DNA from 4 places in the Robertmurraya sp. GLU-23 genome. Region 2 is predicted to be linked to each of the others. Evidence: riboswitches for the same ligand, from Rfam matches in the RefSeq annotation. Region 2 holds a riboswitch; each other region holds the start of a gene.

Region 1 (5,629 bases), on a different contig from region 2:
GGCTGTTATTAAATCCGGATTTACTGTCCTCCAGGTTCCGAATGGCGTGGATTTTGATGGACAGAAAGTACGTTTAATCTTCGGTATTGCTGGAAAAGACGGTACACATCTTGAAATCCTTTCTGGAATCGCAGTTACTTGCTCCGATATGGAAAATATCGAAAAAATGGCTCAAGCAAAAACAGCTCAAGAGATTATCGAAATTATTGGTAAAAAGTAAATAAGAAATAAAAAATAGAAAAGCGTATCTTTGCGCTTTTCTATTTTCTAGTTATTTCACTCAGGAACGAGTTGATACCGTGGATATAACCTCAAGGGAAAAAGCTATCATTGAACTGATTATTAAAACTTCTGGAAAACATACCGTTCTTTCAATTGCCTCTTCACTAAATGTAAGTACCAGGACTATACAACGTGATTTAAAGGCAACTGAAAGGATCATGGAGAAGTTTGGACTAAGTCTAACACGCAACATGGATCAAGGTCTTTCTATTGAGGGGAAGAACGAACAGATATATCGGTTAATTCAGCATTTGGCAGGGAGTACACCAATTGATCAAACTCCTCTCGAAAAAAAGCTTCGATTACTTTTAGCTGTATATGAAGAAGAGCTTTTTAAAATTCAAACTTTAGCCACTCATCTTGGAGTCAGTTCAGCAACATTAGCCATATATCTTGACGAAATGGCGGAATGGCTAGAGATGTTTCAATTACAGTTAACAAGAAAAAGAGGAGTAGGAGTAGAACTGCACGGTACAGAGGCTAACAAACGAAGAGCTCTTGTCCATTTTTTTCTACAGTATTTTCACGATGAGTTTATAGAAAAACTATTTATTTTGGAAAAGAGAAGTCCATCTGAGGAAAAGATTCTTCATTATTTTCATCATGATGAGTTTTTAGAAGTACTTACCTTAGTCAATGCTACCTTTCATAAAACCCAAACCCGAGTAACAGATCGAGCATACTTGGAAGTGGTTTTACATATTTATATCACTCTAATGAGAACAGATGCACACTTTTTGTTGGAAGAGGATGTGATCTTACAAGAAAAAGAGGTTGCGATCGAATATGATCTGATGTTAGTGATTAGTCGTGAGTTAGAACGAAAACTTGATATGAGTCTTACTAAAAAAGATATCCATTTTTTAGCATTGATTCTAAAAGGTATAAAGCTACAAGGTGCTGAGGCTGAACCCGAAAACATATTACTTGCTCAGCTCATTAAAAACGTGATTCGCTCTGTTTCTAATCAGCTTCAGGTAAATTTAACGGATGACTTCTCCTTATTTCAAGGGTTGCTTGCCCATATGGAGCCAGCGCTTTTTCGTATCGAACAAAAAATGGAGTCGTTTAATCCACTAAAAGAAGAAATTAAACGGAAGTATCCGGTTTTATTTATGGCAGTAAATAATAGTGTAAAAGAAGAATTTAAATACATTGACCATTTTCCAGAAGACGAAATTGCTTTTATGGTGTTACACTTCGGTTCCGCATTATTAATGCAGGAAGAGCATTTGACAATTAAAGCCCTGGTGATTTGCCCTACCGGAATCGGGACTTCAAAGATGTTGGCTAGTAGAATCAAAAAAGAAATAGCAGAAATTGATTCAGTTGATATTAAGTCGATTAAAGAAATATCGGAACATGTGAATTTACAAGCATATGACGTGATTATTTCTACTGTAAGATTGCCTTTCATCCATAAAGAATACATTTTAGTGAACCCGTTATTGAGTACAGAGAACATTGATACGATTAAAAGCTTTATACAGAATAATATTGAAGCCATAGCAAAGGGTGAAAAATACAAAAAGATCGAACGCCATTCTGTACCTTCATCTGTTGTTAAAAAAAACATCGATTTGCATGACATGCTAGAGGACATTAAGAGTATTCATCAGAGTATAGAGTCCATCATGCAAAATTACCGATTTTACAGGATGAAGCATTCGGAAAGCCAGGAATTGATCCTTAATAAGATGTTGGAGATTGCCGAGAAAGAGAATCTAGTGACTGATTCTGGGGGCATTCTAAATTCGTTAAAAGAGAGGGAAAAAAGAGGCGGTCTCGGGATTCCTCAGACCAATTTAGCCTTATTTCATGCAAGAAATAAGCATGTACGTGAGCTGATCTTCCAAATTGCCCATCTGCCTAATCCTTGTCTGGTTAGGGGAATGGATGGAAACCTGGTTATGATGAAGAACCTCTTGCTCATGCTGGCCCCATTAGAGTTAAGTAACAGACAGCAGGAGATTATTAGCTTAATTAGTACAAATATTATTGAGACCGATGAAGCTATTTTGATTTTTTCATCGGCAAATGAAGAGCTAATTTATAAGAGGTTAGAGTCTATTTTTTCGGATTATCTACAGTCGAATTTAAAAATAAATGATAGAGGGATGATGTAATGAAACTAGCAGTACATTTTGGAGCAGGTAATATCGGGAGAGGATTTATTGGAGCCCTTTTTTCTCAGTCAGGATACCATGTTACTTTCATAGATATTGCCGAACCAATTATTAATCAATTAAATGAAGAAAAACAATATAAAGTAAAGCTTGCAACAGATGCACAAGAGAGTATTCTTATTGAGAATGTTTCAGGATTGAATAATCTAACACAGGAAAATGAAGTAATAGAAACAATCAAGAAGGCAGCCTTTTTAACGACGGCTATTGGACCTAACATCCTCCCGAGAATCGCACCATTAATCGCAAAGGGATTGGCTGCTAGGGTAGAAGAAAATAATGACAAGCTGTATGTAATTGCCTGTGAAAATCAAATTTCCGCTACCGATCTTTTAAGAGGCTATATCTTTGAGCATCTTGATGATCAAATGCAAGAAAAGGTACTTGCTCATGTAGAATTCTTAAATTCAGCTGTGGACCGGATTGTACCGATTCAAAATAATCAAGGTTCTCTAGATGTGCTTGTTGAACCTTACCATGAATGGGTGGTAGAAACGAAAGAAGAAATTCCTCCTATTGAAGGAATGATTATCGTTCCTGAATTAGCTCCATTTATTGAAAGAAAGTTGTTTACGGTTAACACAGGACATGCCGTGATTGCTTATTTCGGTTATCTTGCCAACAAAGAAACGATTGACCAAACTCTAGCGGATATGGATATCTACAATCAGGTGAAGGCCACACTTGGTGAGACGGGTGCTTATTTAATCAAACAGTACCATCTAGATCCGGGAGAACATCAAAAATATATTGAGAAAATCATTAAACGTTTTGAAAATGCTCATCTACATGACGGTGTGACAAGAGTAGGTCGTTCCCCGTTAAGAAAGCTTGGGCCAGAGGATCGACTCGTACGTCCAGCCCAACAGGCTCAAAAAGTGGGCCTTTCTTACGATAATTTAGCAAAGGCTATTGCTGCAGCCTTACTTTTTGATTACAAAGAAGATGAAGATGCAGTAAAGCTTCAGTCAATGATTAACAAACATGGAGTGTCGTATGTGCTTCAACAAGTATGTGGTCTTGAGGACTCAAGCCAACTTGCTAAAGAGATTATTAGACACTATGAAGGATTGAAGGGGTAAATTCTTTCTAAATTAAGGTTGTCGGATGGTTACCGTCAACCTTTTTTTTATAATGTTGGTAATAGCTTAATTAGGGTTTAATGTGATAAAATTTGTGAAAAGGTTTCTAAACATAGTTCAATTAATAGTCGATTTTAAAGGAAATATACCATCGATAATGGCAAACTTATTGAAAAATAAGGACGCAAAGCTACGGGTCTAAAGCTAAGTACAGTAATGATCGCCGGGTTACCGAAAGGGTTGGATTAATAAAATGGTAGGATTATTCCCTATTTTTATTAAAGCTCACCAATCTTTTGGTGGGCTTTTTATTATTCGTTATTATCATACATTCTTAAACAATTTAACTTTTCGAAAATAAAATGGGTTAGTTACAAGTTATCACTAACATGAGGTATAAAAATGGACAAAATCATACATTCTCTGAAAAGTTTTCGTTACACCAAAGAGATAAGTAAAATATTATCTAGGATTGAGCCAACAATGAAGAATACACTTGATTTGAGTGAGATATTTAAGGAATTATACAAAAACGATGTGATTAGTGAAGCTGATTTCATGGCTATGGAAACAAAAATGATGTTACATCGTTGTACAAGGCTACTCGAACATCGTGTTAAAGGGATTGATTGCGGAATTTATCTTTTTGATGAAAAGGAACAAAAACTATGGAATGCATCAATTTCAAAAGTATCTCAGCACTATAATGATTATTCTCAAGGCCTATCTACAGTTAATGATATTCAGGATGGTGACGACATACCTGTTTATGGAAAAGAGATTGTAGCCATATCAAATGTGGAGAAAGGAGAGGACATAGTTTCTCTGAACCACAAAACGGATTTATTAAAGGCGGGCTATAAGGCTGTTTGTTGCATCCCAATCCAGTATAATGATAAAATGGTTGGACATACCGTAGTGTTTTCTGAGAACATAAGAGAATTTACAATTCATGAAATCAATATGTTTAGCAAAGGGAACGAGATGATTGAGGAACAACTAGCAAGAGTGAAGTCTCATTTATTATCGGTTATAAAACAAACTGATTAAAAGGTGAATACTATGTTTGGTTTTGGTGAGAGACTTAAAGAATTAAGACAAAAACACCAGTTAACAATGGAAAATGCTGCGAAAATAGTAGGAGTGGCTAAATCCACCTATGCGGGGTACGAATCGGAATTTAGACAGCCTTCCCTTGAAAAACTCGTTATGTTTGCAAATTATTATAAGGTTTCGGTCGATTATTTGTTAAATGTAGCCCCTCTTCAAGAATTAAACGTAAAAGAAGTGCTTTCACATAAAGAACTTCATTGGGAAGGGATTCCTCTTCAAGAAGAGGATTTTCAACAAATTAGAATACTTTTAGAAAAGATTAGTCATTCAAAGAACCATAAGGAAAAATTAGGTTAATTAACAGGAAGCTCATTTGAGTTTCCTGTTTTTTTATTGTATGGAGCTTGCAAAATAATAGTAAAAATTGGGTATTGTACCAAATATTAAAATTAAGAAATTTGTAATATTTTAATGTTAAAACTTTCCTACTAAATAGTTCTAAGATATAATTACACAATAAGTTCTCATATCGAGAATATCAGGGATTTAGTGCCTATAAATTAGTACTCAAAATTTTGGTGGTACACATCATTTTAATCTATTTGAACTCAATATAAGAACTGGAGTGTGAAGTAATGAATAGCGTTGATAAGGTTAATATATTATTAGTCGATGATCGACCCGAAAATCTCTTGGCAATAGAGGCAATAATTGATCGAAAGGATTATCATCTGGTTAAAGCCTCTTCAGGTGAAGAAGCTTTAAGATATTTATTAAAGAATGATTTTGCTGCTATTCTGTTAGACGTTCAAATGCCAGGAATCGATGGATTTGCCACAGCCAAAATAATAAAGGCTCGAGAAAAAACAAAAAATATTCCCATTTTATTTATTACTGCCAATAATATGGATTCTGAACATATTTTTAAAGGCTATTCTATTGGAGCAATTGATTATATTCTTAAACCTTTTGACCCAGTAGTTCTGAAAGCGAAAGTAGAAGGATTCGTTCAAATGTATAGAATGA
Region 2 (5,629 bases):
CTTCCCACTCCCTTTATAGCTAACATTAGGTCTATCAATTTGTCTATCCTCTATTTCCAACTTGTTTTGGATTGGTATTGTAGACTTGGTCCGTTTATAGCTTCTCTCTGCAGGTATTGAAAAAGGTCATTTTTTACTAGTGGGTAGGAAACATAAAACCCTTGGATTTCATCCGACCCTTTGTCCATAATGAATTGACATTCTTCTTCTGTCTCAATTCCTTCACAAACAACTTTCATATTAAGGTCATGTATTAAATTTATCATTGCTGAGGTGATTGCTGCGTTTTCTTTTGCTTCGGGAACGCCCTTCACAAAGGAGCGATCAATTTTAATAATATCCATATTCAATTTTTTTAGATAAGTAATCGAAGAATTTCCTGTTCCAAAATCGTCAATGGACAAAAGAACACCCAAGCTTTTCAAGTTCGTTAGTATATCAAGTATTTTTTGTTCGTCACTAATCAAAATACTTTCTGTTAATTCCAGTTCCAAAGTTCTTGGAGGAAGTTTATAATGTTGTAACATTGTATTAATGGCTTGGTCTAGAGTCGATTGATACAATTGTTTAACAGAGACATTAACGGAGACTCGAACATCTGTATTCCCTATTAAATGTAGATGCTTAAGGGTTCGCAGCGATTCATTAAGCACCCATTCACCAATGAGAACAATATCTCCTGATTCTTCAGCCAAAGGAATAAACTCTTCTGGGTTAATCAAACCCAAATCAGGATGTTTCCACCTTAGCAATGATTCAAAGGTTGACGTTTTTCCTGTTTTCACATCTATTCTCGGTTGGTACTCAAGAAAAAAGTCTCCATTAGATAAAGACGAAACTATACTTTTTTGAATAAGGAATTTCCGTTCTTCTTGCTCTACTATGGAATCTTCAAAAACTTTGTAATCATTTTTTTTCCTTGTTTTAACATAGTACATAGCCTTATCGGCTTTGCAAAGTAATTCGTTAATATCTCCTCCGTGAGTAGGAAAAACACTAATTCCCATACTAGCTGTCGTTCGAAATAATTTTTCTTCGAGATAAAATCCGGGTTTAAACGCCTCTATGATTCTTTTAGCTATGTTAATAGTAATATCAAACTCGCTGATATTCGGAATAATCAGGACAAATTCGTCCCCCCCTACTCGGGCAAGTGTATCTTCATTTCTTATACAGCTTAAAATTCGGTTTCCTGCTTCGATGATCATTGCATCACCAAAGTCATGCCCTAAATTGTCATTAATGAATTTTAATCGATCTAAGTCAATATACAAGATCCCCATCATAGATCCATGGTTTTTGGCTTCTTGGATATGACTATGCATAAGTTCTAATAATTTTCTACGATTTGGTAATCCTGTTAAATGGTCATTATAGGCCAGTTGCTCAATGGTTTTTATATGTTCATTTTGCTTGGTAACATCTTTTGCGATGCAAAATACACCTGTTACGATAGATTTGACGATGATAGGCATTACCGTGACATCCAGGTCGACTCTACGGCCTTCTTTATGAAATCCTTGAATTTGTATTCGTTGTGGTTTACCTGACAAAACTTGTACAAATAGTTGTTCTGCCTCATTTCTAAATTCAGGCGCAATTAAATCAATGATGTATTGTTGAATCATTTCTTCCCATGAATACCCAAATGTTCGAATGGCCATTTTGTTAACAGTGATGATATTTCCTTCAAGATCTAGTGAGAACACACTATCTAAGTTGTTATCAAACAGAGATTTATAACGATTTTCAGTTAGTTCTAGTTTATTTTCTTCTACAAGGCGATCTGTAATATCTTGCATCGTTCCAATTGTTTGAATGGGTCGTCCATTATCATCGAGAAGGCATTGAGAGATGGAATGTAGTGTTCTTATACTTCCATCATCTAATATGATGCGGTAGATATTCGTAACGTTTTCCCCTGTAATTTCCTTTTCTCTACTATTTATTAAAGTATCTCGATCCTCAGAATGAACTTTGGACAATAAATACTCAAACGTAGGATTGATATTTGGAGACAACCCAAAGAGTTTGTAAGTCTGGGGGCTCCAAGTTAACTTATTATTCACATTGTCAAATTCCCAATAGAGAATGCCTGCTATCTTTTGGGCCTGTGATAATACTTTTTCACTTTTTTCCAACTCATTCTGGATTTGACGCTTTTCTGTGACGTTAACGACACTTCCCACAACTACTTTTTTCCCATTAAAGGCTTGTAAAGAAGGATAAAGGTCTAAGTAGAGTTCGGAACCATCTTTTCTTTTAGCTTTCACTTGATAATGGCTACTTACCTTTTTACCATCAAGCCTATCTTTGACATTCATAGATACTGTTTCGTGGTATTCTTCAGACAACAAATCATACGAGGTTATTGGTTTTTCATAGATTTCTTTTCGTGTATAACCGAATAATTCAGCAAAAGCAGGACTGACGTAAAGGAAAGCATTATCTTTATAGATAAAAGCAGCTATGGTCGAATTTTCAAGTGTTAGTTTATACTTTTCGATTTCCACTTGGTAACCAAAATACTTTAACTGTTGTTTCTTCACATACTCTAAAAAGATATATAACGGAATTATAGACATAACCAATAAAACTAGTTGAAATATCCAAGAATGGAAATCTAGAGCCTGGGATAGATTGTGAATGATTAAGTGGTCAAAAAAAATGGTTAGAAACATCATAAGAGAGTATATTAATATGACTAGATATGTATTATTAGTGGTCCAACGCATGACTACACCTTCTAAACTAATTTCAATTAATGAAAAGCTCTATATTCTATGTTTGTAATAAGTTGTTTCTCTTATTATTGTTCTCATAGGTCTTTTATATGGTTAATTATGAATAAAGTTATATTTTATCCTAAGTTGGTAAAAAAAAACACAACCATTTTTCTCGCCTATCCAGTATTTATTTTATTAAAAGTTCTCGAAAAGTTTAAGATTTAGGAATTTAGTAAAAAAGCTCACCAAAAAGAATGGTGAGCTTTAATAGAACGGACTTCCCGTAAAATTATTCCAACCCTTTTCGGAAACCCGGCGGTCATCGCTAAACTAAAGCATTAGACCCGTAGCTTTGCGTCCTTATTTTTCAATAAGTTTGCCATTATCAATGGTTATTTACTATGTATATCGTCGTATATTTGTGACATTTTAGTGGTAAATTTAGTTAAAGATCAGTAGGAGCAATTTTGTTTTTCCCACTAGTAATAAGGATAATCTGATTACATCCATTTCTTTACCTTGTTTCTCTTCAGTAAAATCATATGATTGTTGAATTTTCTAACTTGTTACATACTTTTTATTCTCTGTGAAAACAATAAAAACACTATATAATATCGTAAATCGGAGGATGAACCTTGGAGACAAATAGCCCAATTCGATTGACTGCTCCGGAAATTGCGTCCCTTTGGACTCAATACATTTTTGATACAATGTCCGTTTGTTTCTTACGTTATGCACTCGAACATATCGAAGATCACGAAGTCAAATCGATCTACCAAACTTCCCTTGAAATATCCAAAAAGCATGTCGAAGAAATTACAGTATTCCTGTTAAAAGAAAATCACCCTATTCCACGTGGGTTTACAGAAAAAGACGACGTAAACATTCACGCACCACGGCTTTTTCAAGACCCTTTCTACCTAAATTATATTTATATCATGACTTTGCAAGGAATGACTGGGTATGCTTTATCAGTTAGTAATTCAGTTCGTTCTGACTTACGTAAATATTACATAACCTGTATGTCCGAAACGATGGAGCTTTTTGATCGATCCATTGATTTAATGCTTTCAAAAGGACTTTTTACTCGACCTCCTATTATTACACCACCTGAATCGATTGATTTTGTAAAGCACCAAAGTTTTTTAACTGGGTGGTTGGGAGAACATCGTCCTCTGAATGCTATCGAAATTGGGGATATTTCTTTCAATATGTTGAAAATGCATTTACACGCTGCTTTAAAAGTGGGATTCATACAAGTAGCTCAATCAAAAGAGGTTCGTCAACATTTCAACAGGGGGCTAGACATCGCCAATAAACATATAAAAATATTTGAATCGGTATTTGAGGAAGATAAATTAAATTCACCTATTTCCTGGCAATCGATGATCACTAACTCTACCTCTATGACCTTTTCAGACAAATATATGATGTACCAAATTCAATTGTCTGCACAATTAAGCCTTTCATTTTATGGTTCTGCTTTAAGTGTCAATGCAAGAAGAGATCTAGGAGCTAAATACTTACGACTAATGTTAGAACTTTTACACTTTGCTGATGACGGAGCAAACATAATGATAAAAAATGGATGGTTAGAGCAGCCTCCATTAGCAAGTGACCGAGAATCGCTTGCTAAGGATAGGAGTAATAAATAATATGGGTCAAGGAAAAAGTATCACGCTAACGGTAACCCTAGTCAATCCAAAAAACTAAGAGAAATACGTGAGCGATTGGAAACTGAAGGACGAAAAGAAAAAAATCCTCACCGAAAAATTGTTATTGAACCAGTCTTTAGCTACCTGAAATCCAATCGTAAATTCAATCGGTTTAGAATGAACGGTCTGTTTAAAAATACCATAGCCCAGGGTCTACTTTTTACTACCCATTAATTAAGAATGTGGCAATCATCAGGGAAAAATTAACAAATAGAAGAAATAACGGTTAACCCCCAATTTAAAAGAAGAATAACCTAAAATAAGAAAATTTTCATCCTAAAAAGAGAAGGCTGACTCAAAAGATCATATTTCGTAAGTTTGATAATCATCTTGCACTAATTAACGGAGACGTGTCTGGAAGGTCGAGACGATGATGATCAAGTATTTCTTTAAAAGCGTTCATACGACCAAACCAGTAATCTTCTCCATTTTTTATATACTGTTTTCTTGCTGATTCGTATTCATCTTTAGCCCATTGAATTAATTCTTGTAATTTCATGTTGATTCCCCCAGTACTTCTATATACCTATACAATATCAGCGCTTGAAAACGCATACAATGACTGAAGTCACTTTTATATTATGATTTCTCTAAATCTAGCACACTTTATACAGAACGATTGCTCTTCCTTGGATCTCGTTCGATATGATATTTCCTTCTTTTACTTTTTTTTTTGCTAGATTTTAAGCTATAGTCTAACCTTCCATGTGCCCAAATATATTTTTAAAAAAAATAGGAAATAACCCGTTAAGGCTATCTCCTAGAAGTCTTCCAAAGTTTATTTAGTGTATTATGCATAATGAAGTTCATTTCTCTCATCCATCTTCTTACTATATGGAAATTCCTTCAAATGAACATATACTTCATCCCCAATGGAAAATTCAGCAAAAATATCTTGATGAACCACCCACTCTTCCCCTTCTACCGTTACCGTGTAGTGAATCTCTTTTCCTTGATATTGCACATTCGTGATGATTCCTTTTACACCATCGTCTCTAAATGAGATTTCTAGTTGTTCGGGACGAGCTGGAAAGATGTTTTCTCCTCTTAATTTTGAGGTGACCGCTGTTCCATCCCATTTAATAGAATGTTGATGAAAAGGATAAAAGGTTGCACCTTCCCATTTTCCTTTTATTAAGTTCGCTTTCCCAACAAAGGAGGCAACAAATGGTGATGTTGGTGTGCTAT
Region 3 (5,629 bases), on a different contig from region 2:
TGAATCAATATTATATCGGTTTGATTATTAACATAGCGGTCATTTTTGAAATCTTTTACTTTATGAAAGCAGATTCCTTGTTTCAAAAATGGAATACATCCTCCTTATTATTGCTAGCGGCAGCTGGTTCGACTTTAAGGTGGATCCTTTTGTTTTTGTTCCCCAATATCTGGGTATTTATTCTTTCTCAAGGTTTACATGCTTTATCCTTTGGAGTGGCACATTACGCGTTTATTACTTATATCACTAAGAATCTACCAAAGGAACAAATTCCAAATGCTCAAGGAATTTATTCTGCGATTGCATTAAGCTTGAGCACGGCTGTATTAACACTGATAGGTGGATTCTTGTATGAGATTTCCCCGAATCTTGCCTTTTTAGGTATGATTATTTGTACCATTCCGGCGATTTTAGTTATTGTTGGTTCAAGAAGGCGGTTTAATTATTAAAAAAGTTTGTGGGGAGCATGGACCTATTAAAGTTCATGCTCTTTTTGCATAACTTATGACGCGAAAGTTTCTGATTTTTCAGCCTACATGTCATAAACGAGTTTTTATGACATGTAGGCTTCTTATTTTTAAACTCTAATGTCATAAACGAGTTCTTATGACGCGTAGGCTTCTGATTTTTCGACTCTCAAGTCATAAACTTTTTCTTATGACGCACTATATAAACATATTAAGATTTGGAGGTACATCATGACGAAAGAAAACAGTGAGTACAAAAGCCTTTTATCAATTAGTGAAGAGAATGAGCAAAAATTAGAAATAAGCTCAACAGGTTATGGGCTTGTAAGTACTTCAGATGAAACAGAACAAAATCATCAGAATAATCATGGACAGAAATAAGTGGGTTGGAAAAAGCAGTGAATTTTCACTGCTTTTTCATTTAAAAAAACGTAAAGTAGCCACTGAATAATCAGTGGCTGACAGATTAATCTTTGTTCTTTTCGTTACTTTTGCTTTGTTGCTCGGCTTGACGTTTCGCTTCTTCTCTTTGCTTCTCGGAGGCTTTACGCTGTTCTTCCGCTAGTCGTTTGGCTTCTTCTTTTTGCTTCTCGGCAGCTTTACGCTGTTCTTCTGCTAGACGTTTGGCTTCTTCTTTTTGCTTCTCGGCAGCTTTACGCTGTTCTTCTTCTAAGCGATTTGCTTCTTCTTTTTGCTTTTCCGCTGCTTTGCGTTGTTCTTCTTCTAAGCGATTTGTTTCTTCTTTTTGTTGTTCTGAAGGTTGCTGAACAGAATTTTCCTTTTTTGCAACAGATGCTAACTGAACCTCAGTGCTATCCGAAATTGCTTCTGTCTTTACATCATCGGTTTCCGTCTTTTCTTCGTCAGTTCCTTCTACATCTGGGTTTATTTGTTCCTCTTGTTCTATAGTGGACACGGTTTGTTTAGGAGCCTTCTTTTTTCCATTCGATAGTTCAGACGGATGGATGCCTAGTTCCTTTGCAACATCTCCAAATCCCTTGTCTTCACCATTAAAAAGAGCGCCAACTTCCTCAACGGTCTTATCTGTTGCATTAGCTAGGATAAATACCTGTACAATTTGGCCATATCCCAAACCGGAATCACGTAACTCTTTTACTTTTGTTTCATCAAGTCCATTTACAATCGAAGGGAGTTTGGCTAGAACTTGTTGTTTCTCCTCAACGTCTTCTAGTAAGCTTTCATCTAGTAGTTCGCCAACTTCTTCATTTAATTCAGTTGAATCTTCAAGCTTTTCATCTAATTCTAAAACCTGTTCCTCATTCATCTTTTCATTTATTATCATTTCAGCAATTGTTTCTTCAGCATCTGTAAGTATTTTTAGATAGTCTTCAATAGCTTCTTGAACAAATTCTTGTTTTTCTTCTTCGGACATGGCCTTTGCCTCTGCGATACGTTCTTCCGCAAATTGAAGGAGTAAATCTGTTTCTTCGGAGCCATTAGATGCAAGGAATAGTTGAATGTCTTCTACTAATCGATCCATGCTATAGATAAATTGGTCAGGCGTTGTTCCTGGATCGTAACTGTCAGCGGTTTCCTCGGCAAGTACAGAGTTACCAAACAAAAACATACTTGAGATAACGAGTGGAGCGGTCCATTTTCTTTTCATCCATTTTTCTCCCTGGAATAAATTTAGAAATCTTTATCCAAAAGACTTTTATTGAAACAAAAAGGACTAGTCCCGAAGAATAGTCCTGTAGTCCTACATTCTCTTCGGTAACTGGCAGGCGTAGTTCATTTGACCTTAGCCCCTGTAGTTTTGCGTCCTTATATTTCTATAAGTTTGCCCTTATCGGATATTTCCTGCTTCTATCTTACTATCGGGAAGGATTTTAATATACAGGTAAAAATTCACTGTGAGGAGTATCTAGAAATGAAGTAGTATAAACCTTCAAGCTGTTTTTTATAAGATAATCCAGACATTTTATTTTTAATAAATCGGGTATAACATAATAGTTAACTTTTTAAGCAAAAGGTGGGAGATTTTTTCGTGGGAAGAATGGAAAGACGACAACAAAGAAGGTCATCAAAGTTTTCTTGGAGTACCTTTACTTCAAAGAGCGCAAAAATCAAGTTACTTTCGGCAATTATAGGTATGGCTCTCGTTTTCTTTATGATTTTTAACATCTTAATCTGGACAACAGACGTGAGCAAGTTAGAAGAACCAGCACCACAACCGACCATCATTTTTGATCAAAGGGGAGAGGTCGCAAGTAAAATTGCATCATCTAATATTGAAGGCGTTAGTATTGAGAAAATACCGGACACTGTTGTACATGCGGTGATTGCAACAGAGGACCAGAGGTTTTATAAGCATGATGGAATTAACTATTTTGCCATTGCGAAGGCATTGATAAAAAACACCTTGAGTGGAGAAATCGTGGCTGGAGGTAGTACATTAACACAGCAGCTAGCTAAAAATGCTTTTTTAACACAAGAACGAACATATACTAGAAAGTTTAAAGAACTTATTATTACAAAAAGAATTGAACAAAAGTATTCAAAAGATGAAATTATGGAGAGATACTTAAACCAAATCTACTTTGGTGAAGGGGCATGGGGAATCCAACGTGCTGCCCAGACGTACTTTGGAAAGGATGTTAGTGAATTAACTCTTGGGGAATCAGCTATGATAGCGGGATTAATAAAAGCCCCGTCCATTTTGTCTCCATTTAAGGATATGGACCGATCGGTAGAACGAAGAGATCTTGTTTTATCACTTATGGAAGAAGAAGGCTATATTACGGAAGCGGAACGAAACGAGGCAAAAGAACAGACAATCGTTTTAGAAGGAAAAAAAATCGATGGTTATAAAGGGAAATACCCTTATTATGTCGACCATATCATTGCAGAAGCGATTGAACAATATGAACTAACTGAAAACGAGATTCTTTCAGGTGGTCTGAGAATTTATACAGAACTAAATCCAGTCATTCAAAATGCGGCTGAAGAAGTGTATAACGATAATAGCCTATTTCCTGAAAGTACGTCTGATCAGCTGCTTCAAAGTGGGGCAGCCTTTATCGACCCCGCTACAGGAGGAATCACCGCCCTTGTCGGAGGTAGAGGGGAACATGTGTTTAGAGGCTTTAACCATGCGACTCAATTAGAGCGTCAGCCAGGATCTACAATGAAGCCATTAGCTGCGTATACACCTGCCCTTGAACAAGGATATGACATATTTGATAAACTGCAGGATCGCCCTATCGACATTAATGGATATCAACCATTGAATTATGATAAACGTTTCCGTGGAGAGGTAACGATGTATGATGCCTTGGTAAACTCTTATAATGTACCTCCCGTATGGCTCCTTCAGAAAATGGGAGTGAAATATGGGGTCAATGCCGTGGTACGCTTTGGTATTTCGTTGGAGGAAGAAGACCAAACAGCTGGTATGACACTTGGCGGCCTACACAAAGGAGTATCACCTTTAGCAATGGCACAGGCTTATTCTACATTTGCCAACAAAGGGGTACGAATCACAGCCCATTCGATTACCCGAATTGAAGATGCAGAAGGAAAAGTGATTGCACAATGGAAAAATCATGCGATCAAGGTGACGGACCCAGAAGTTGCTGAGAAAATGACGTATATGTTAAAAGGAGTTGTTGATGAAGGGACAGGAGAAAATGCGAAGGTAAGTGGTTGGGATATTGCTGGAAAAACAGGAACGACCGAACTTCCTTTTGCAATCGATGCTGGAACAAAGGATCACTGGTTTGTAGGGTATTCACCTGAAATGGTGGGAGCGGTATGGATGGGGTACGATCAAACTGACGAAAATCATTATCTGACCACATCAAGTAGTTCTACCGTAACGATTTTATTTAAAGAAATTTTTAGTAGGTCCTCCTCTGTGTTTACTGAAAAGGAATTTGACCTTTCTTCCATTGAAAAAGAGTATCGTGATATGAGAAAAGAAGAAGAAGAGGACGAAGACGAAAAAGAGGAAGAGGAAGAGGAAGAAAACGAAGACGAAGAGAAGGAGAAAGAAAAAGAGGGAAAAGAAAGAGAGAAGGAACAGAAGGAAAGAGAAAAGGAAAGAGAAAAGGAACAAAAAGAGAGAGAGAAAGAAAAGAATAAAGGTAAGAATGATGATTAGCGTTTATAAAGACAAAGGCATCTACTGCGACATTTTCACAGTAGGTGCCTTTCTTCTTATACTTAAATTTTCACTCCATGACGCTCAAAGGCAGCTGCTTCAAGAACTGAAATTCCTTGGCTTTCGGCGAATGCTGTTAATTTATCAGACACTTGAGGAGCAAACAGCTTGCCAGGGGACGAGTAAGACATTTCTCTAGCACGTGCTGAGTTGCTGCGTGCAAATGGTCCCCAAATGGCAAATGTTTTACCTGGAGATTGAATGTTAACAAATAATGTCTTTCCATCAGGTGAGAATATTGGTCCTGCTAATTCTGAGCCGCTTAAACGGTTATTGGCAAAAGGATAGATGTTTCCTTCTGGTGTAATCCCCATGATACGGTCGTTTCCGGATCCATCTTCTGCAAACCACAAATCTCCCCAAGGTGTCATGCAGATATTATCTGGTGATTCCATTAGTTCTCGATCGGTTGCTTCATAGAAAAGCTCCAAGGAATTGGTAGCTGGTATGTAGCGGTAAATACGTCCAAGATTTTTCTCGCCAGCAGAGCTGTCATCAAACCAGAACACACCGGCTTGGAAAAATGCTCCTTCTAGCTTTTTAAATTCAATACATCCTTGTGCTTTTGCGTCTTCACGACATAAATCCGGATTCAATTCCTTCCACACAATTCCTATCGTTTGTCCCGTTTTAAAGGTACTTGCTTTTGGAGAAGCGATTTCTTCGATAGCAGCTGCGTATAACTTACCACCTTTTTGCAGGGCACCTGGTTTTTTGCTCGAGTCATTTGGAATGAAACGGTATAAATAACTTGGGCTTGCATCTTCAGTTAAGTATACATAACCAGTTGCTGGATCGATCGCACATGCTTCATGAGAGAAGCGGCCCATGTCTTTGATTGGCGTTCTTGACAGTTCATTTTCAGGATCTAATGGATCGACTTCGAATACATAGCCATGCGTGGAGGAACGTGTTTCTTCACAAGTTAACCAAGTTCCCCAAAGAGTTGCCCCACCTGCACAATTTCGGATGGTTCCTG
Region 4 (5,629 bases), on a different contig from region 2:
AACTAATTAAAATGACTAGAGGCCATTGAAATTTAACATTATTTATAAAAGTCAGGGGATTTCTCCCTTTTAAAAGTGTCAGTAAAATTGCTAATAAAAGAATGTATTTCACTCCAACAACCTCCTTATAGTCAATTTAATTATTGGAAAGACTTAGAAGATTTAAATATACCCTCTAAGTCTCCAATGTTTTACCACCAAGGTCTACCGATTACCGCACCAAATGTAGCAGCGATTACAGCAGCAATTGTTAAAAATCTCGTTAATTTTGCTTTCATAGTTTTATTCACCTCCTTTCAAGGATTTAATATCTCAAGCATTATTAGGAGTTGAAAACTAAACAAAAACCTTTTCCCCTAGAATTTCAGGTAATTGAAGAATTTCAAAAACCTCCATAACATCTTTTCTTACATTTGAAATACTTACTTCTATTCCTTGTTCTTGTAATGTTTGTACTATAGTTAAGAGGAGCCCCATACCCGAGGAATCTACAAAAGGGACATCCGTAAAAACTAGGTTAATATTTTTATACTTTTCCAAAATAGGAATTAATTCTTCTTCAACAAATTCTGTACTATCTATGTCTAAATCCCCAATGATATCTACTGTAAGTTTTTCCCCATCTGGACTTAGCTTAACTTCTATCATTCTATTCACCCCCCATTTTCCTTACTTAAAGACTATTCTTCCTTCATGATCCAGAGAGGCCTGAATGTTATACCGAGTTTCCTTAAATACAAATTTAGCGGAACCGATTTTTATTATTGTTCCTTCCATCGCTTTATTAATTTGGATTTTTTGATCGCTAGGAACCGATATAAGTGTTGATGAGGCACTTTCTGCACCTGATTCATTCACTTCAACACCCATTCTTCCATATACTTCTCCACCACGGATAATACCGGATATTTTCAACATGCCTCCAGAATGTATTTTTGTATTAACACACCCTTGTCCAAAGACATGTATATTTCCACTACAATAAAGTTTGCTATTTAGAGTATTAGGAATGTTTATATATGAATCTGGCTCCACCGGTGTATCAGAAAGTTCAATTAATCTCTTTATTTTTTTAGCTAGTAAATTTAAATCATCAAGAGAGGTGGCTTCATTCGTAATTGATAAAAAATACCGAGATAAGGATACACCTATCAATCTCCAATCTTCATCTTCTAAATATTTTTCTCCTATTCTTACTGCTTCAACATATTTTTTTACTACGGGAGGAAAGCTTTTAAATTTCTTCTCTAATAGGATACGGATTAGAGGGTGTAACCCTCCTCTTTGTAGATCACTGGATTTAAATGCCGCATTTTGATTTAATTGCTTAATAATCGTAATAATACTTTCCACGTTCCTGTTAATAATACCCAGCAGATGACCTAATTCTGTTATAAGTAAATTATTTTTCCCTGCTGATACTTCCGATCCGATAATGGTACCATTGGCTTGAATAGCTCCTGAGGAAATAAGGGTTGCATTCGTGACTGTCTTTTGAACATATAAATCTCCTTCAGCCTCAACAACCATGTTATTTTCAACTTCACCAAATATCTCAACATCTCCTGAAAATCGGATATTACCACTTGATAAGTCAATATTTCCTTTGTGTGTAAGTTTTTGAAAAATTTTCACACGGAGTAACTGACCTCTTCTTTCTATAAAAGGACGTCCCGATTGCGTTGCAACGATTTTGTTGGCCACTTTCACTACACCTGTTCCGGCAATGAATATCGTTGGATAAACACGTTTCGGGGGAATCGGTTCATCTGTTACTGTATATCCCTGTTCTCCCGGAATATGTTCATGTATAATTCCAATGACCTGTCCTCTCTCAACATTTGGAATTGTAAAGGTTTCACGAAAATCCACCTTACCATCTTCTCTTTCCTTCGGCCCCTTCTGCATCTCTACTTCTACTTTTAGTTCAACCCAACCATCTGTTCCTTCTTTAGGAGCAAGCCCCGAAGCAATCTCAAATGTAGATGGAACCAAGGCATCAATTGCTTTTTGAATCTGGCTTTCGTTTATCCCCTGTTTAACACCCATTTCTTCAAGTTTTTGCATAACTTCTGGAAAAGTTAGTGTATTATTTACTTCTTTTTTCTCAATAGCTGATACATCTAAATGATTTTTTGCTTCCATATCTGGGATTGTCCGAATAATACGATAACCTGGTTCAATAGATAACTGAGCTACTAACTTTTGATTATCCATTATTACTTTCCATTTGGTTTCGAACTCAATATTTTCCCCTTCGATGTCGTATAGATCCAAGTCAGAAATGACCGCCGTTTTTTCATTAACAAGTAAATTATTTCTATACAATTTAATTCCCGGTTGAATAGTAATTGTAGGAAAGTGATTTGCTGATGCTTTGAATTTTATTCTTCCATTCGATATCCAAACCTTTCCTTCAAGTGGATCTACTTCAACCTGTTTCGTATTGTCTTCATATAAGATGTTTTTTAAATTTTCTTCTTCTTCAAAACTTTCTCCTTTAATCATTTCATTTAAAAGATCCTCCATTTCAGGTTTGGAAGAAGTGGATACCTTTGTTAACTTGACGACTGATTTTTTTGATCCAATGCCCAATATTCCTTTTGTACCCTGCTCAATAATCTCAATATTTACTTTATCCCTCGTTGTATCTAGTATCTCAAGACCCACAATTATCGCTTCGTTTATGCTACTTCCTTTAGATAATATACTTTGCATGAAAGAATCCCTCCTAACCAAAAACAGGAGAATTAAGACTGGTAATGTCAGCCTTTTGTTGGCTTATTTTTAATAAAACCATTGTGATATCATCTTTTTGAGGAACACCCTCTGTAAATTTCTCAATTGAGTTCATGACACATTTCTCTAGTTCTCCTACCCCTAGATCTTTGTTTTGTACCAATGTTTGAATTAATCTTTCCAATTTATATCTTTCACCCGCATCATTTTGGGCTTCAATAATTCCATCTGTATAAAAAAAGATTGTATCTAGTTCTTCAAGATATACATTATTTTCTTTATAGACTTGATTAGGTAGTCCCCCAACCATAATTCCTTTTACATTTGGTAGTTCCTCAATATTATTACTTTTCCCCTTAATAAAAAGAGGGAGATTATGACCCGCATTGGCGTAAGTTAAGATTCCAGATTTAGGATTCCAATCCGCACAAAAAAGAGTGACAAATGACTTTAACGTTCTTAAGTCTTGATAAAGTGCTTGGTTCATGGCTGTTAAGGTCTCGCCTGGACCTTTGGTACTTTCAGCTGCACTCCTAAAAGCTCCTCTTGTTAATATCATTAACATCGCTGCAGGTATCCCTTTTCCCATTACATCACCAATGACAATCCGAATGTTCCCATTTACTAAAAGATAAAAATCATAATAATCACCACCGATTAGCCGAGCAGGAAGGGATGAACCTGATACCTCCCCACCTTCAAAGGTAGGAGTTTTCCCATTAAGAAGTTGAGACTGAATATTTCTTGCTAAATTTATTTCCCTTTGTAAAGATTTATCAAAGACATTTTGTTTGTCTTCTGTTTTAGTAGGATAATTGTATGTGAGGCTGTCAAAATACATTAAACAACCTCCCTTTGTATCGTATCTAAAATACGATATACTCCTACAGTTTCAAATATTTGGTGAGTAAGTTCGTTCATTCCTGAAAGTTTTAGTTGAAAATTATTTTCCTGTGACAAATAAATAGAGTTTATTATTGAACCTATACCAGTAGAATCAATAAAATCTAATTCACTAAAGTCAAAAACAAGGGTATGGATGCCATGAGTTTCTTCCAGTAATGGATCAATCACATTTGCAGTTGATATATCCAAAATCCCTTTAAATTTAAAAATAGTGGTTTTCCTCAGTTCTTCTTTTTCTATTACTAAACCCATTTTTTCTACCTCCTTGAATTATTTAATCTCTATCAGAGATAGACCCAAAGCGTATTGTTTTTAATTAATAGGTGTAAAAAAGCTCACCAAAAAGATTGGTGAGCTAAATAGAATAGGGTAGACTGTCCCTATCCATATTATTCCAACCCTTTCGGAAACCCGGCGATCATTGCTGAACCTAGCTTTAGACCCGTAGCTTTGCGTCCTTATTTTTCAATAAGTTTGCCATTATCGATGGTTTATTTAATAAATATATCGTCGTTTTTTTGAATCATTTTAGTGGAAAATTCAGTTAACTATTTAGTAGAAAGGGATAATCCTGTTTCCTTTGAAATAACATATTCAAACTGTTTTTCTTCCAGTGGCTTACTAAATAAATACCCTTGAATAAAATGACAGTTCATGTTCCTCAAAAGTTCCCACTGTTCAATGGTTTCAACCCCTTCTGCAACAACCCTTAGATTAAAGCCTTTGGCCAGAAAATGAATGCATTCTACGATAATGGAGTCTTCTGGGTTTTCCAACATAGTATTAATAAAAGAACGATCAATTTTAATAAATTGAACCTTAAGCTTTTTCAAATGAGTAATGGAAGTAAATCCTGTACCAAAGTCGTCTATCGAAATGGATATTCCTAGGTCCTTGAGCATTTCAATATTGGAGAAAACAGCTTCATCCATTTCAAGCATGGAATTCTCTGTAATCTCAATTTCTAATAAACTTGGACTCACTCGATATTCTTTTAAATGTTTTATAACAGTTGGAATAAAATCTGCTCTCTTTAATGTTTTTGCAGAAAGATTAATGAAAATAGGAACGCAATTAACCCCTACTTTTTCCCACTTTGTAAGCAATCTGCAAACCTTTTGGAGAATCCATACACTCATTTCATCTATTAATCCTCTTTCTTCTGCCATTGGGATGAATTCTATTGGAGAAATCATTCCCCATTTAGGATGATTCCAGCGGATAAGTGCTTCAGCTCCCTTTATTTCCCCCGTATATGTATCGACTCTTGGTTGATAGTGTAGAATGAATTCTTCTCTTTCCATAGCTATTCTTAAATCATTTTCCATTTCGTATAACTTATAATCTTCCGAGATCCGATCAAATAATATTGGAATTGATTCAAACATACTCCCTACACTTCCCTCATTTATATGATTTGGTCTGTATGATAGATGGATGGTGAATGATCTATACTATAAAATAAATTTATTAACACATCTAACTCTTGGCTACAGGTAACCACTTTTTCATTCGTTAATTCTAGATCAGCAGTCAATTCTAAAAGCAATTTCTTTTTCAATTCAATTTCTGCTAGCAACCCTATTTTTTTCCGACCTCTTATTGACAACATTCTCTTGGCTCCTTTCTATCATTTTCACGTTGTTCTTATTACCTATATTATTACTAAAAGGGACAGAAAAATTAATCCCCGACCCTTCCTAATTGACAAAATCATCAAATTTAAGGACTATATTCCTAAATATTGTCAGCCATTTGAACTATAGAGTAGAAATCCTATGGTTAATAGATCAAAACGTTAGAATTGTAATAGATGTTAGGAAGACCTTCCTAAGAAGTAAAAAAAAAGCCCCTTGATAAAGGGGCCAACTGCAGATTACCTTATTTTTTTATATATTTTTTGTCCCTTACAAATGGTTTCATAACAGCTTTCCATATTAGTATAGGTAATGGTCTCTTTATCACCTAATCCAAGGTATCCGAA

Evidence for each region. A riboswitch is a leader RNA that binds a small molecule or an ion and turns the genes downstream of it on or off. The one in region 2 is predicted to bind cyclic di-GMP.
Region 1: linked by a shared signal. The riboswitch ahead of ACVBAX_RS17175 (GAF domain-containing protein) and the one ahead of ACVBAX_RS15540 (sensor domain-containing protein) in region 2 are both predicted to bind cyclic di-GMP.
Region 3: linked by a shared signal. The riboswitch ahead of ACVBAX_RS19050 (DUF5667 domain-containing protein) and the one ahead of ACVBAX_RS15540 (sensor domain-containing protein) in region 2 are both predicted to bind cyclic di-GMP.
Region 4: linked by a shared signal. The riboswitch ahead of ACVBAX_RS20245 (STAS domain-containing protein) and the one ahead of ACVBAX_RS15540 (sensor domain-containing protein) in region 2 are both predicted to bind cyclic di-GMP.

What each region holds. Positions count from the first base shown of each region.
Region 1 is NZ_JBRKCV010000011.1:155,087-160,715, forward strand. Features, by position in the region: gene ACVBAX_RS17160 (PTS mannitol transporter subunit IICBA) at 1-220, shown strand, start outside; gene ACVBAX_RS17165 (BglG family transcription antiterminator) at 300-2,408, shown strand; gene ACVBAX_RS17170 (mannitol-1-phosphate 5-dehydrogenase) at 2,408-3,550, shown strand; cyclic di-GMP riboswitch class I at 3,700-3,786, shown strand; gene ACVBAX_RS17175 (GAF domain-containing protein) at 3,953-4,600, shown strand; gene ACVBAX_RS17180 (helix-turn-helix domain-containing protein) at 4,613-4,960, shown strand; gene ACVBAX_RS17185 (EAL domain-containing protein) at 5,239-5,629, shown strand, end outside.
Region 2 is NZ_JBRKCV010000009.1:134,442-140,070, reverse strand. Features, by position in the region: gene ACVBAX_RS15540 (sensor domain-containing protein) at 51-2,735, opposite strand; cyclic di-GMP riboswitch class I at 3,030-3,117, opposite strand; gene ACVBAX_RS15535 (DUF3231 family protein) at 3,362-4,381, shown strand; partial or broken gene ACVBAX_RS15530 (transposase) at 4,412-4,615, shown strand; gene ACVBAX_RS15525 (hypothetical protein) at 4,767-4,940, opposite strand; gene ACVBAX_RS15520 (ABC transporter ATP-binding protein) at 5,232-5,629, opposite strand, start outside.
Region 3 is NZ_JBRKCV010000014.1:87,099-92,727, forward strand. Features, by position in the region: gene ACVBAX_RS19040 (3-phenylpropionate MFS transporter) at 1-449, shown strand, start outside; gene ACVBAX_RS19045 (hypothetical protein) at 699-848, shown strand; gene ACVBAX_RS19050 (DUF5667 domain-containing protein) at 934-2,094, opposite strand; cyclic di-GMP riboswitch class I at 2,198-2,283, opposite strand; gene ACVBAX_RS19055 (transglycosylase domain-containing protein) at 2,485-4,590, shown strand; gene ACVBAX_RS19060 (alkaline phosphatase PhoX) at 4,653-5,629, opposite strand, start outside.
Region 4 is NZ_JBRKCV010000016.1:99,166-104,794, forward strand. Features, by position in the region: gene ACVBAX_RS20225 (DUF5317 family protein) at 1-112, opposite strand, end outside; gene ACVBAX_RS20230 (STAS domain-containing protein) at 337-648, opposite strand; gene ACVBAX_RS20235 (flagellar assembly protein A) at 670-2,718, opposite strand; gene ACVBAX_RS20240 (PP2C family protein-serine/threonine phosphatase) at 2,732-3,580, opposite strand; gene ACVBAX_RS20245 (STAS domain-containing protein) at 3,580-3,897, opposite strand; cyclic di-GMP riboswitch class I at 4,048-4,134, opposite strand; gene ACVBAX_RS20250 (putative bifunctional diguanylate cyclase/phosphodiesterase) at 4,194-5,033, opposite strand; gene ACVBAX_RS20255 (Spo0E family sporulation regulatory protein-aspartic acid phosphatase) at 5,054-5,257, opposite strand.